2 regions of the Cryobacterium sp. TMT2-18-2 genome follow, and region 2 is predicted to be linked to the other one. Evidence: predicted binding sites of a transcription regulator. Region 2 holds the regulator's gene; the other holds the start of a gene.
The links. Region 2 encodes HspR, which represses chaperone genes until heat shock. Its sites were predicted from a motif close to AAGTTGAGTCNNNNNGACTCAACTT; they were not measured.
Positions count from the first base shown of each region.

Region 1 (7,091 bases), on a different contig from region 2:
CACCTTCTCGCCCTGGGCGCCGTCGGCGAATCCGCCGAGCTGGTCGTCCGAGCCCCACCAGCCACCGTTCAGGCAGGAGGTGCTGGTGCCGTTCTGGCAGTTGATGCAGGTGTTATCGCAGTCATAGAACGGCGCGATGACGAAGTCGCCGACCTTGACCCGGCTGACGTCGGCGCCGATTTCCTCGACGATGCCGACGAACTCGTGGCCGATTCGTTTCGGCTCCTCGGTGGGCTGGACGCCGCGGTAGGGCCAGAGATCTGAGCCGCAGACGCAGGCTGCGACGACGCGCACGATGGCGTCACCGCCGGTGGAGAGAATCGGATCGGATACTTCTTCGAGGCGGACGTCCCGTTCCCCGTAAATCACTGTTGCACGCATGCTTCGACCCTATGCCAGCCCACTGACCGTCACCGGGGCAGGGGGCCCGTTCCGGCGTATTCCCGCCGAATTCCGCTGGACGCGAAATCCGGCGACGGACAGAGCTACAGCAGCGCGTCGTCGTCGAGGTCGGCCGGGTCCACGACCAGCAACGGGGCGGATGCGACGCTGAGCGATTCCCCGTCCGGCGCCAGATCCACCCGCACCGTCTCGCCGTCCCGCACGGCGCCCGACAGGATCGCGGTCGCCAACCTGTCGTCGATCTCGGTCTGCATCAGCCGCCTCAGCGGGCGCGCACCGTAGATCGGGTCGTAGCCGCGTTCCGCCAGCCACGTGCGGGCATCCGGGGTCACGCCCAGCTCGAGCCGGCGCTCGATCAGCCGCTTCTCCAGCCGGTCGACAAGCAGCCCCACGATCTGGCCGAGGTCCTCCATCGACAATGATTCGAACACGACGATGTCGTCGAGACGGTTGACGAACTCGGGCTTGAACGTCTTGCGCACGAGTGCCTGCACGGCCGCCTCCTTCTCGTCCCGGCTGAGCAGCGGGTCGATCAGGAACGCCGACCCGAGGTTCGAGGTCAGCACCAGGATCGTGTTGCGGAAGTCCACGGTGCGGCCCTGGCCATCCGTGAGCCGGCCGTCGTCGAGCACCTGCAGCAAGACGTCGAAGACCTCCGGATGCGCCTTCTCCACCTCGTCGAACAAAATCACCGAATACGGGCGGCGGCGCACGGCCTCGGTCAGCTGCCCGCCCTGCTCGTAGCCGATATAGCCGGGAGGAGCCCCGACCAGACGGGACACAGAGAACTTTTCCCCGTACTCGCTCATGTCGATGCGCACCATCGCCTTTTCGTCGTCGAAGAGGAACTCGGCGAGCGCCTTCGCCAGCTCCGTCTTGCCCACGCCGGTCGGCCCGAGGAAGAGGAACGAACCGGTCGGCCGGTCCGGGTCGGAGATGCCGGCCCGGCTGCGGCGCACGGCGTCGGCGACCGCGCGCACGGCCTGCCTCTGCCCGACCAGGCGGTGCCCGAGCTCACCCTCGAGGTTCAGCAGCTTCTCCGTCTCGCCCTGCAGCAGCCGCCCTACCGGAATGCCGGTCCACATCGCGACCACGGCGGCGATGTCCTCCGCGGTGACCTGGTCACCGACCATCCGCGGCCCATCCTGCTCGGTCTGCTCCGCCTCGGCGAGTTCCCGATCGATCACCGGAATCTCGCCGTAGAGCAGCCTGGACGCTTTCTCCAGGTTGCCTTCGCGCTCGGCCACCTCGGCCTGGCTGCGGGTGCTCACCAGGCGCTTCCTCAGATCGCCGATGCGGTTGAGCGAGGAACGCTCCTTGTCCCAGCGGTCCTGCAGTTCAGCAAGGGCCACCGTGTATTCGGCAAGGTCAGCACGCAATTTCCCCAGGCGAGCCTTAGAGGCGTCGTCCTTCTCCTTTTTCAGCGCGAGCTCTTCCAACTCCAGCCTCTGCACTCTGCGACGCAGCTCGTCGATTTCCACGGGAGCGGAGTCGATCTCCATCCGCAGTCGGCTGGCCGCCTCGTCGATCAGGTCGATGGCCTTGTCCGGCAGCTGGCGGGCAGTGATGTACCGGTTGGAGAGGGATGCCGCGGCCACCAGCGCCGAGTCCGCGATCGACACCTTATGGTGGGCCTCGTAGCGCTCCTTGAGCCCGCGCAGGATGGCCACGGTGTCTTCCACACTGGGCTCGTCGACCAGCACCGGTTGGAACCGGCGCTCGAGGGCGGCATCCTTCTCGATGAATTCGCGGTACTCGTTGAGCGTGGTCGCACCGATCAGGCGCAGCTCGCCGCGGGCGAGCATGGGCTTGAGCATGTTGGAGGCCGCCACGGACCCTTCGCCGCCGCCGGCACCCATCAGGGTGTGCAGCTCGTCGACGAAGGTAATGATCTGCCCCTGCGCGTCGTTTATCTCCTTGAGCACGGCCTTGAGCCGCTCCTCGAACTCGCCGCGGTACTTGGCCCCCGCCACCAGGGCCGCCAGGTCGAGGGAGACCAGCTGCTTGCCCTTGAGGGAGTCGGCCACATCGCCGGCCACGATGCGCTGGGCCAGCCCCTCCACAACGGCGGTCTTGCCCACTCCCGGTTCACCGATCAGCACCGGGTTGTTCTTGGTGCGGCGGGTGAGCACCTGACTGACCCGCCGAATCTCCGCGTCCCGCCCGATCACCGGGTCAAGCTTGCCGCTCTGGGCGATCTCGGTGAGGTTGACGCCGTACTGCTCCAGCGCCGTCTTCGCTTCTTCCTGGGGAGGTTGCTGACCTGCTTGCATCGGAAGATCCTCTCTCGGGCCCGCCGCTCTCGCCGCAGGTCGATAAAAAGCTGAGCCTGTTGGACTCAAGTTTACGGGACATTGAGAAAACGCGCCAGCGGTCCGGGGACAACTCGGTGGTGCTGCGGCGGCGGTATCAACACGACCCAGTTCTGGTCCGGGGTATCCGAATTCCTCCGTCGGATGCCATACTTACCGAACAAAAGACCCGTTTCTACACTCAGCGCAGAGGATCAGGCCCGTGGCCACGCCCACCCTTAATAACTTCATCAACGGCCGCTTCGTCACTCCCGCCGGCACCGAGCTGCTCGACATCGTCGATCCCACAACGGGACGCCGGGTCGCCCGGGCCCCGGTCTCCACCGCGGCCGACGTCGACGACGCGATGACCGCCGCAAAGACCGCCTTCCGCACCTGGGGCCGCACCACTCCCGCCGAGCGGCAGCGCGCGCTGCTACGCCTCGCCGACGCGATCGACGCCGAGAGTGACGCCATCGTGGAGGCCCAGCACCGCAATACGGGCCAGCCCCGCGCCACGATCGCCGTCGACGAGGTCGCGGCCGGCGCCGATCAGCTGCGCTTCTTCGCCGGTGCCGCCCGACTGCTCGAGGGCAAGTCCGCCGGTGAATATCTACCCGGCATGACCTCCTGGGTACGCCGCGAACCGATCGGCGTGATCGGGCAGGTCACCCCGTGGAACTTCCCCTTCCTGATGGCCATCTGGAAGATCGGCCCCGCGCTGGCGGCCGGCAACACCCTCGTGCTGAAGCCCAGCGACACCACCCCGGAGTCGACCCTCGAACTCGCCCGGATCAGCCAAGGCATCCTCCCCGACGGCGTGATGAACATCGTGCTCGGCAACGGCGGCACCGGGGCCGCGATCGTCGAGCATCCGGTGCCCGGCCTGGTCTCGATCACCGGCAGCGTGCGGGCCGGTATGGCCGTCGCCGCCGGCGCCGCGAAGACGCTCAAGCGGGCACATCTCGAGCTCGGCGGCAAGGCGCCGGCCCTGGTCTTCGCCGGCGTCGACGTCAGCAAGACCGCCGCCGCCATCGCCGACTTCTCCTTCTATAACGCCGGGCAGGACTGCACGGCCATCACGCGAGTGCTCGTGCACGAGTCCATCCATGACGAGTTCGTCGACGCACTCGTCGCCGAGGCGCGCAGCCGCACTACCGGGTCGGCCGACGACGCCGACAACTACTTCGGGCCGCTCAACAACGTCAACCACTTCGGCGACGTCGCGCGCAAGGTCGCGGCCCTGCCCGACCACGCTGTCATTGCCACCGGCGGACACCAGGTCGGCACCGAGGGCTTTTTTTTCGAGCCCACGGTCGTCACGCAGGTGCGCCAAACGGATGCGATCGTGCAGGAGGAAACGTTCGGCCCGGTGATCACGGTGCAGCCCTTCACGTCGGAGGAGCACGCGGTCACGCTCGCGAACGATGTCAACTACGCACTCGCCTCCAGCGTGTGGACCCTCGACCACGCCACGGCCATGCGGGTCTCCCGCGACCTAGACTTCGGCGCGGTGTGGATCAACACCCACCTCCTGCTGACCGCCGAGATGCCACACGGCGGTTTCAAGCAGTCCGGATACGGCAAAGACCTGTCGATGTACGGTGTCGAGGACTACACCCGGATCAAGCACGTGATGAGCGCGCTGGAATAAACACGGGTCTCGACAGGCTCGAGCACCGCCAGGCTCGACCACCGCCTACGAGAACAGAGGCCCCTCGATGACTTTCCATCCGCTCGACCCGCTCTCCGCCACTGAGTTCACCTCGATCGAGCTGGTCGAGCCGCCCCGGAGCGCCCCGCTCGACATCGGGCAGCCCGACGGCCCGAGCTTCACGCTCGACGGCAACCTGGTCGAGTGGCAGAGCTGGTCGCTCCGGGTGTGCGCCGGGCGAGCACGCCGGGCATGACCATGAACATGACCAGCCCGCCCGCCCGCCCATAATCCACACCACCATGACCACTGAGTGCGACACCCGTCGCGAACCGAGGGAGAAACCAGCGTGACCCGAGTAGCCAACTACGTCGTCGCATACGAAGCGACCGAACGGGGCAATGACACCGTCGAGCTGGGTGTCGCGCTGGCGCGCCTGACCCGCTCCGAGCTGCGTCTGTGCCTCGTGCTGCCACATCATTCATCCACCGTCCCGGCCCGGGTCGGTGCGTCCACTTCCCCCGACTACCAGGCTCTGCTCGAGGAGCAGGCCCTCGAGTGGCTGGAACAGGGCAAGGCCCTGGTTCCCGATGACGTGGTCGCCACCACGCATCTCCTCTACGCCGACTCCACCACGGAAGGCTTGCTCCAGGCCGCTCGCGCGTTCGACTCGGACCGCATCGTCGTCGGGGCCTCACGCCGCGGCCTGATGAACCGATTCACGATCGGCAGCGTGGCCAACGCGCTCCTGCACGCCTCGCCGGCGCCCGTCGCCCTCGCGCCCCGCGGCTACAAGGCTCCCGCGCAGCTGACCCGGATCACCTGCGCCATCGGTACCCGGCCGGGCTGGAAGACGCTGCTCGACTCACTGGTGGCCTTCTCGGAGGACCTCACGGTCGACCTGCGTTTCGTCACGCTCGTGGAGGTCGACGCCGGTCGTCGGCACCCGGTCGACGAGAGCGAGAGCCAGGCCCACCTCGACGGCGTCCTGGAGTACTTCCAGAGTCGGTCGAAGGCGCGCGGCACCATCACCACCGAGGTCGCGTCCGGGCACACCGTGGAGGCCGCGGTCGAGGCCCTCGACTGGCAGCCGTCCGAAATCGCCTTCGTCGGCTCCAGTCGGCTGGCTCAGCCCACCACGATTTTTCTCGGCATCACCGCGCACCGCATGCTGCACGCGCTCCCCGTTCCCCTCATCGTGGTTCCCACCGGCACTGACGCCCGTAAGCCGCACTGACCCTAAGGACAGTCCATTGACTAGCCAATCTCCCTCCTCGGGCTCCACGCCCGGCACCTCCACCCTCACCGGCGGCCTTTCCGAGAAGGGTCTCAGCGCCGGCTCCATCGGGCTTCTCGGCGCCACGGTCATCGGCATCTCGTGCATCGCACCGGCGTACACCCTGACGGCCTCCCTCGGCCCGACGGTCGCGGCCGTCGGCACCCAGATGCCGGGCATCTTCCTGGTCGGGTTCATCCCCATGCTGCTGGTGGCGCTCGGCTACCGCGAGCTCAACAACGCCATGCCGGATGCCGGCACCTCCTTCACGTGGGCCACCCGCGCCTTCGGGCCGTGGCTCGGCTGGATGGGCGGCTGGGGTCTGATCGTCGCTACGGTGGTCGTGCTCTCCAACCTCGCCGGGGTCGCCGTCGACTTCTTCTATCTGATGCTCGCCCAGCTTCTCGGCAACCCGAGCCTCGCCGACCTGACCAACAATGTTGTGATCAACGTGCTCACCTGTCTGGTGTTCATGGTGGCGGCCTGTTATGTCTCGTACCGCGGCATGGAGACGACGAAGGCCGTGCAGTACGTGCTCGTGGCCTTCCAGCTGATCGTGCTGGTCTGGTTCAGCGTCGCCGCCCTGCTGCAGGTCGCAGAAGGCACCGCCTTCGATGCCCTTGCGTTCAGCGCCGACTGGTTCAACCCGTTCCTCGCCCCGTCGTTCTCGGCCTTCGCGGCCGGGGTCTCGCTCTCGATCTTCATCTTCTGGGGCTGGGACGTCACCCTGACCATGAACGAGGAGACCAAGAACCCGAAGACAACCCCCGGGCGTGCGGCGACGTTGACCGTGGGCATCATCTTCGCGCTCTACATCCTCGTGGCGGTCGCCGCCCTGATGTTCTCCGGCATCGGCGCCGGCGAATTCGGGCTCGGCAATGAGGAGATCCAGGGAAATGTGTTCGCCGCCCTCGCCGGACCGGTGATGGGTCCCTTCGCCATCCTGATGTCGCTGGCCGTGTTGTCCAGCTCGGCCGCGTCGCTGCAGTCGACCTTCGTCGGGCCGGCACGCACCATGCTCTCGATGGGCCACTACAAAGCGTTCCCGAAGCGGTTCGCCTCAATCAGCCCGCGCTACAAATCCCCGGCCTTCGCCACCGTGATGGCAGGAATCGTGGCCTGGGGCTTCTACGCGATCATGCGCGTACTCAGCACCGATGTGCTCACCGACACGATCCTGACCCTGGGCATGATGATCTGCTTCTACTACGGGGTCACCGCGTTTGCCTGCGTCTGGTACTTCCGCGACTCGCTGAGCGGGCCCCGTGCCATCCTGCTCAAATTCCTGGCGCCGCTGATCGGCGGGGTCATCCTGCTGGTCATCTTCGCAACCACGCTCTACGACAGCATGAACCCCGACTACGGCAGCGGATCGAACATCGGTGGGGTCGGGCTCGTTTTCATCCTCGCGATGGTGCTGTTCATCGGCGGCATCGTGCTGATGCTGATCCAGCGCAGCGTCAACCCG
Region 1 is NZ_SOFU01000012.1:5,409-12,499, reverse strand. Features, by position in the region: gene E3O22_RS03750 (zinc-dependent alcohol dehydrogenase family protein) at 1-381, opposite strand, end outside; gene E3O22_RS03745 (ATP-dependent Clp protease ATP-binding subunit) at 486-2,675, opposite strand; gene E3O22_RS03740 (aminobutyraldehyde dehydrogenase) at 2,917-4,347, shown strand; gene E3O22_RS03735 (hypothetical protein) at 4,415-4,603, shown strand; gene E3O22_RS03730 (universal stress protein) at 4,697-5,584, shown strand; gene E3O22_RS03725 (APC family permease) at 5,601-7,091, shown strand, end outside.
Region 1: E3O22_RS03745 (ATP-dependent Clp protease ATP-binding subunit) is a predicted target of HspR. The motif match lies at 2,723-2,747, and genes of this name have one in related genera.

Region 2 (7,091 bases):
ACCTTCGTCCCACTTGAGGCCGGGAAACTCTGCGGCTTTCCGAACCTGTGGGGTGACTAGAGAGACATTACGGTGAATTCTGGGGGTGCGCAACTCCCTCCCGCATCCCGGGCGTGTCGGCTTCGACGCCCTGGCGCAAGCCCCCAAGTGCGGGCCTCACGGCGGTCCGGCGCGTCTCAGCGTCCGGTCGAGACCGTGACGGTGAATTTGGCGTTCCGGCCGACCTGGTGTGTCGGCCCGACCAGTCGCGTCAACGCGGGACGATAACCGAGGTAGGTGTTCCACACGCTCCACAGCTCACCACCGGGCTGCAACACTCGTCCGGCATCCTCGAACAGTTTCAGGGCTATGCCGGCATGGACCGACGAGCCGATATGAAAGGGCGGGTTCAGCACAATCAGTTCGGCCGAGGCATCCGGTTGGCTCTGGAGCGCGTCATCCCGCACGACCGTGACCCGGTCGGCGAGCGCATTGGCCACCATGGTGGCCCGCGCGGAGGCGACGGCCGCGGCCGACTGGTCGGTGGCGATCACCCGTAGGGCGGGACGGCGTCGGGCGAGGGTGGCGGCCAGCACCCCGGTGCCGCAGCCGAGATCGATGGCGCTCCGGGCATCCGTTTTCATGCGATCGAGGAACTCGAGCAGGTAGCGCGTTCCGATATCGACGGTCGCGCCGGCAAACGCGGCCCCGTGGGCGCAGATCGTGAGTCCAAGGTCGGCGTGCTCCACAGAATTCGGCCAGGTGGACATCGTCGGCTCAGTGGCGGAGGCAATCGGGGCCGCTGCCCTGAGTACCCGCGATTTCTGCCGGGCCGACGAAATCTGCAGCTCGCAGAAATGCCGGCGGAGCACCGCGTTCATGGTCGGCGTCATGTGCTTGATGCGTCCGCCGGCGATCACCACCACATCCGGTGCCGCGAAACGACGGATGGCGTCGGCGAACTCATCGAGCGCCGCCAGACTGCGCGGCAGCTGGATCAGTACCACCCGCGCGTCCGCCAGCAGTTCTTCGCCCAGGATGAGGGAGTGGTAGGAATCCGCGAGTCCGGCGTCGGCCGCATTCAGGGCGAGTGCCAACTCCCCGGAGAGGACATCCTGGTGCACCCGGATTCCCCGAGCCCCGGCCAGTGCGGCCGCGCCCAGGGTGAGGGCGCCATAGCGGTCCTCGATCACCACGACCTCACCGGATCCTGCCTCGGCCAGCACGCCGGCCGCCTCGTCGAGGATCAGCCGGTCGCTCGCATCCACGGCGAAGAGATTGTCCGCTTCCACGTCGGGGAAACGCCTCAGGCGGTCAAAGGAAAAATCGGGCATTGCCTCAGGCTAACCCGCAGTGCGGCTACTTCTCGTCGCCGATCGGGCGGGATCCCAGGGGGCGCCAGATCACGATCTGGTTGGACCGGCGCGTGCGCGTACCGGCCCGCATCGAGATGACCTCGCCGGCCGAGCCGGCCGCGAAGACGCGGCGGCCCGGACGGTTGAGCAGTTCATCGGCCAGCGCAGACTCCAATTCGCGCAGCCGCGATTCGAGCGTGCGCACGTGGTCCTCGAGGTCAATGATGCGACGGATGCCTTCCAGGCTCACACCCTCGGCACCAAGCTCCGCGATCTCGCGGAGCTTGGCCACATCCCGCATCGAGTACCGGCGAGACCGACCGGGGGTGCGGTCGGGACTCACCAGTCCCAGGCGATCATATTGGCGCAGCGTTTGCGGGTGCATGCCCGCAAGCTCGGCGGCCATCGAGATCACGAAAACCCGGGTGTTCTCGTCCACCGTCAGTCTCTCGCCTTCGCGAGGAGTTCGTCGCGCGGATTCTCCTTCGGCAGTGCTTCCGCGAAGGCCGCGAGTTTCTCCTCGGCGTCCTTCGACAGATGAGACGGAACGGCAACCTGAACCTCCGCCAGCAGGTCCCCGGTGCCCTTGGGCGTCACGACACCACGCCCCTTGACCCGCAGCACGCGCCCGCTCGGGGTACCCGGGGCGATACGTAGTTTGACCGGCGCTCCGCCCAACGTCGGCACCTCGATAGTGGCGCCGAGCGCGGCCTCGACGAACGTGACCGGCACGGAGACCCGCAGGTTCAGCCCGTCGCGCTCGAAGACCGGGTGCTTGCGCACGTTCACCGTGAGCACGATGTCGCCGGACTCGCCGCCGTCGGGGCTGTGCTGCCCCTGGCCGCGGAGTTTGATCTTCTGCCCGTCGGCCACCCCGGCCGGGATCTTCACCTTGATGGCGCGGCCATCCTGCGTTTGCAGGGTGATCTGGTCACCGTGCGTGGCCGTGATGAAGTCGACCGTGGTCGACGCGATCACGTCGCGGCCGCGAGTCGGCCCGCCGTAACCGCGGAACCCGCCGCTCGAGGTGCCGAAACCGCCACCACCCTGACCGCGGCCGAACATGCCGCCGAGGAGGTCGTCGAAACCGCCCTGCTCATAGGAGTAGCCGGGCTGTTGTTGCCGCGCGCCCCCACCGAACATGCCGCCGAAGACATCGTCGAAGCCTCCGGCCTGCCCGCCGCCGGGGCGCGGGGCGGTGAAGCGGGCTCCACCGCCCATCGCGCGCACGGCATCGTATTCCTTGCGTTGGGCAGGGTCACCGATCACCGAGTGTGCCTCGCTGATCTCCTTGAACGTCGCCTCGGCCGCAGGGTTGCCCGGATTGGAGTCCGGGTGGTACGTGCGGGCGAGCTTGCGATAGGCCTTCTTCAGCTCGGCCGGGGTGACGTCCTTTGACACACCCAGGACCTTGTAGAAGTCCTTATCGAACCAGTCCTGGCTAGCCATCGCTCGGTACCTGCACGACGACCTTGGCCACGCGCAGGAGCGACGAGCCGAGGAAGTAACCGGTCTCGATCACGTCACCAACTGTCTCCGACTCGATGCCCGCGGTGGGCAGCTGGAAGATCGCCTCGTGGATGGTCGGATCGAACGGTTCGCCGACCGTGCCGAAGGACTTCACGCCCAGACGCTCGACGCTCCCCCGGAGTTTTGCGGCGATCGTGCTGAACCCCGAGTCTTCGACCAGGTCGCCGTGCTTCTCAGCGCGGTCGAGATCGTCGAGCACGGGAATCAGGCCCTTGACGACATCCACGGTGACGCGCTCACGCTCGACCTCGCGGTTGGCCTCGGTGCGGCGCCGGTAGTTGGCGTACTCCGCGGTGACCCGCTTGAGGTCGGCGAGGTGCTCGCTCGTGGGCTCGTCGACTTCCCGCGTGGCGGCATCCAGGATGTCTTGGACCGTCAGCTCGTCCTCTTCGATACCCTCGGCGGACGCCTCGTCGATGTCCTCGACACTCACACCTTCGGATTCCGTCTCGGCGTCGGCCCCGGGGGCACCCTCAGCGGATGCCCCCTCGTCGAACGGCTCGTCGCCAGGACGCTTGTCGTCGTCTGCCATTACTTCTTGGCCTCGTCTTCGTCGTCGACGACCTCGGCGTCAACCACGTCTTCGTCAGAGCCGGCCGCGTCGGCGGTCGGCTCGGAGTCGCTCGGGGCACCGGCCGCGGCATCCGCCTGGCTGGTCTTGTAGATGGCCTCGCCGAGCTTGCCCTGGCTCTCGTTGAGCTTGTCGAAGGCCGTCTTCACGGCCGCATCGTCGTCGCCGACGAGAGCGGCCTTGAGTGCGTCGACGTCGGCCTGAACCTCGGACTTCACGTCCTCGGGCAGCTTCTCGTCGTTCTCCTTGATCAGCTTCTCGATCGAGTACGCGAGCTGCTCCGCCGTGTTGCGGGTCTCGGCTGCCTCGCGACGGCGCTTGTCCTCGGCGGCGTGCTCTTCGCCCTCGCGCACCATGCGCTCGATGTCTTCCTTAGCGAGCGAGGATCCGCCCGTGATGGTCATCGACTGCTCCTTGCCGGTGCCCTTGTCCTTGGCGGACACGTGCACGATGCCGTTGGCGTCGAGATCGAAGGTGACCTCAACCTGCGGGATGCCGCGCGGGGCCGGCGCGATACCGGTCAGCTCGAACGTGCCGAGGTTCTTGTTGTCGCGGGTGAACTCGCGCTCGCCTTGGAAGACCTGGATCGCGACGGACGGCTGGTTATCGTCGGCCGTGGTGAAGGTCTCGCTGCGCTTGGTCGGGATGGCCGTGTTGCGCTCGATCAGGCGCGTCATGATGCCGCCCTTGGTCTCGATGCCGAGGCTCAGCGGGGTGACGTCGATGAGCAGAACATCTTTGCGCTCACCCTTCAGCACACCGGCCTGCAGTGCGGCGCCAACGGCGACGACCTCGTCCGGATTGACGCCCTTGTTCGGGTCCTTGCCACCGGTCTCGGCCTTGACGAGCTCGTACACGGCGGGCATGCGGGTGGAGCCACCGACGAGAACAACGTGGGCGATATCTTCCACCTTGACCCCGGCTTCACGGATGACGTCCTGGAACGGCTTCTTCGTGCGGTCGAGCAGGTCTTCGGTCATCTTCTCGAACTGGGCGCGGGTGAGCGTCTCGTCGAGGTTGGCCGGGCCATTCTCGGTCAGGGAGAGGTACGGCAGCTGGATGCTCGTCGACATGCTGCTCGAGAGTTCCTTCTTGGCCTGCTCGGCGGCTTCCTTGAGGCGCTGCTTGGCGATCTTGTCCTTGGAGACGTCGACGCCGGTGGTTTCCTTGAACTTCTTGATCAGGTGATCGACGATGCGCTGGTCCCAGTCGTCGCCGCCGAGGCGGTTGTCACCGGCAGTCGACCGCACCTGAATGGTGGAGAAGTCGTCGTCCTTGCCTACCTCGAGGAGGGAGACGTCGAAGGTTCCGCCGCCGAGGTCGAAGACCAGGATGAGCTCGTCTTCCTTGCCACGGTCGAGGCCGTAGGCAAGTGCGGCGGCGGTCGGCTCGTTGATGATACGCAGCACGTTGAGTCCGGAGATCTCTCCGGCCTCCTTGGTCGCCTGGCGCTCGGCGTCGTTGAAATACGCGGGAACCGTGATGACGGCATCCGTCACCTTGTCGCCCAGGTACGCCTCGGCATCGCGCTTGAGCTTCGCCAGGATGCGGGCCGAAACTTCCTGCGGAGTGAACTTCTTGTCGTCGATGGCGACATTCCAGTCGGTGCCCATGTGGCGCTTGACCGACGCGATGGTGCGGTCGACGTTGGTGACGGCCTGGCGCTTGGCGGTCTCGCCGACCAGCACCTCGCCGTCTTTGGTGAAGGCGACGACGGACGGTGTGGTCCGGAAGCCTTCGGCGTTTGCGATGACGGTGGGTTCTCCACCTTCGAGGACGGCCACCACAGAGTTGGTGGTTCCGAGGTCGATGCCTACTGCACGGGCCATGTGTGCGTTCTCCTTTAAAGTATGTTCTCAGCTCGATTTCACAGAGTTGAGTGGTGCTGGCTCAAGTGTGCCAGTGTCGCAAATCGAAAGTCAAGCCACGCACCTGAGAGTTGAGCGTGAACGACTCAACTTTCAGATTTCGTGCAATCGATGGTCTCCGGCCACCCACATCCACTAGCCTCAGCGCATGACCGGGATCGCGGAGCAGGGCAGCACGGATGCCCGGGAGCTGCCTGACAAAACGAGCAGACGCCGAGTAGTGGCCTGGAGCTTCTGGGACTGGGGCTCTGCCGCGTTCAATGCGGTGGTCACCACCTTCGTATTCACCGTCTACATCACGGGCAGCTCGTTCGGCGACAAAGACGTCATTTCCGCCCAGCTCGGCTGGGCCCTCGCCATCGCCGGCCTGCTGGTAGCCGTGCTGGCCCCGATCACCGGACAGCGCTCGGACACCTCCGGGCGGCGCAAGCTGTGGCTCGGCGTCAACACGTTCATCGTGGTGGGCCTCACCGCGGCGATGTTCTTCGTGGAGGCGTCACCGAACTTCCTGCTGCTCGGCCTCGTTCTGGTGGCCGCCGGCAACGTCTTCTTCGAGTTCGCCAGCGTCAACTACAACGCCATGCTGTCCCAGGTCTCGACCGCGCGCACGATCGGCAGGGTCAGCGGTTTCGGTTGGGGCATGGGCTACATCGGCGGCATCGTGCTGCTGCTCATCGTGTACTTCGGTTTCATCAGCCCCGACGTGGGTCTGTTCGGGGTAACCAGCGAGTACGGCCTTTCGGTGCGGGTCACGATGCTCATCGCGGCCGCCTGGTTCGGCCTGTTCGCCCTGCCGGTGCTGTTCTCGGTTCCCGAATACCGTTTTTCCGCCGCGGTGCGCCGGCCCCGGGTGAGCTTCCTCCGTTCCTACGTCGTGCTCGGGCAGGACATCGTTCGGCTCTGGAAGACCAGCCGCCAGACGGTGTACTTCCTGATCGCGAGCGCGATCTTCCGCGACGGCCTGGCCGGGGTTTTCACCTTCGGCGGGGTGCTCGCGGCATCCGTCTTCGGATTCTCACCCGGCGAGGTGATCATCTTCGCTATCGCCGCCAATGTCGTGGCGGGCGTGGCCACCGTCATCGCCGGCGCGCTTGACGACCGGGTCGGCGCAAAGCCGATCATCGTGACCGCCCTGATCGGCCTGATCGTGTTCGGCAGCATCGTGTTCCTGCTGCACGACGGCGGTCAGATCGTGTTCTGGACCGCCGGCCTCGCCCTGACGCTCTTCGTCGGGCCGGCCCAGTCGGCCAGCCGCACCTTTCTGGCACGCCTGATACCGGCCGGTCGGGAGGGCGAGGTCTTCGGGCTCTACGCCACGACGGGCCGCGCGGTGAGCTTTCTGGCGCCGACCATGTTCGCCCTGATGGTGACGATCTTCGGCGAAACCTATTGGGGCATCCTCGGACTCATGCTGGTTTTGCTCGTGGGGCTGCTTCTCCTGCTGCCGGTGAAGGCCCGCCAGAACCAGATCGGCTAACGGATGCGGGTGGCCTCGTTGTGCTCGACCAGCACCCAGGTGGAACCCTCGTCGTTGGAGACCCAGCCCTCCCAGGCGTAGGCGTCAGGTGTGATCGAGACGAAGTTCCAGCGGATCGGGCGGCCGTCGGTGCCCGTGCCGTCCTGGCGCAGGCCGTTGCGGTGGGGGGTCGCCACGAGGTGACAGTACTCGCCGGATGCCGGGGCGAAATAGCTGACCCGCCACACGCCGGCGTAGGAATCATAGACTCGGACGGCCGTGGCGACGGTCGCGAAGCCGGTCGGGTGCGAGTCGCTCACGACGATCTCGAC
Region 2 is NZ_SOFU01000025.1:312-7,402, forward strand. Features, by position in the region: gene E3O22_RS08320 (class I SAM-dependent methyltransferase) at 177-1,313, opposite strand; gene E3O22_RS08325 (heat shock protein transcriptional repressor HspR) at 1,339-1,773, opposite strand; gene E3O22_RS08330 (DnaJ C-terminal domain-containing protein) at 1,776-2,783, opposite strand; gene E3O22_RS08335 (nucleotide exchange factor GrpE) at 2,776-3,396, opposite strand; gene dnaK (molecular chaperone DnaK) at 3,396-5,264, opposite strand; gene E3O22_RS08345 (MFS transporter) at 5,452-6,780, shown strand; gene E3O22_RS08350 (hypothetical protein) at 6,777-7,091, opposite strand, start outside.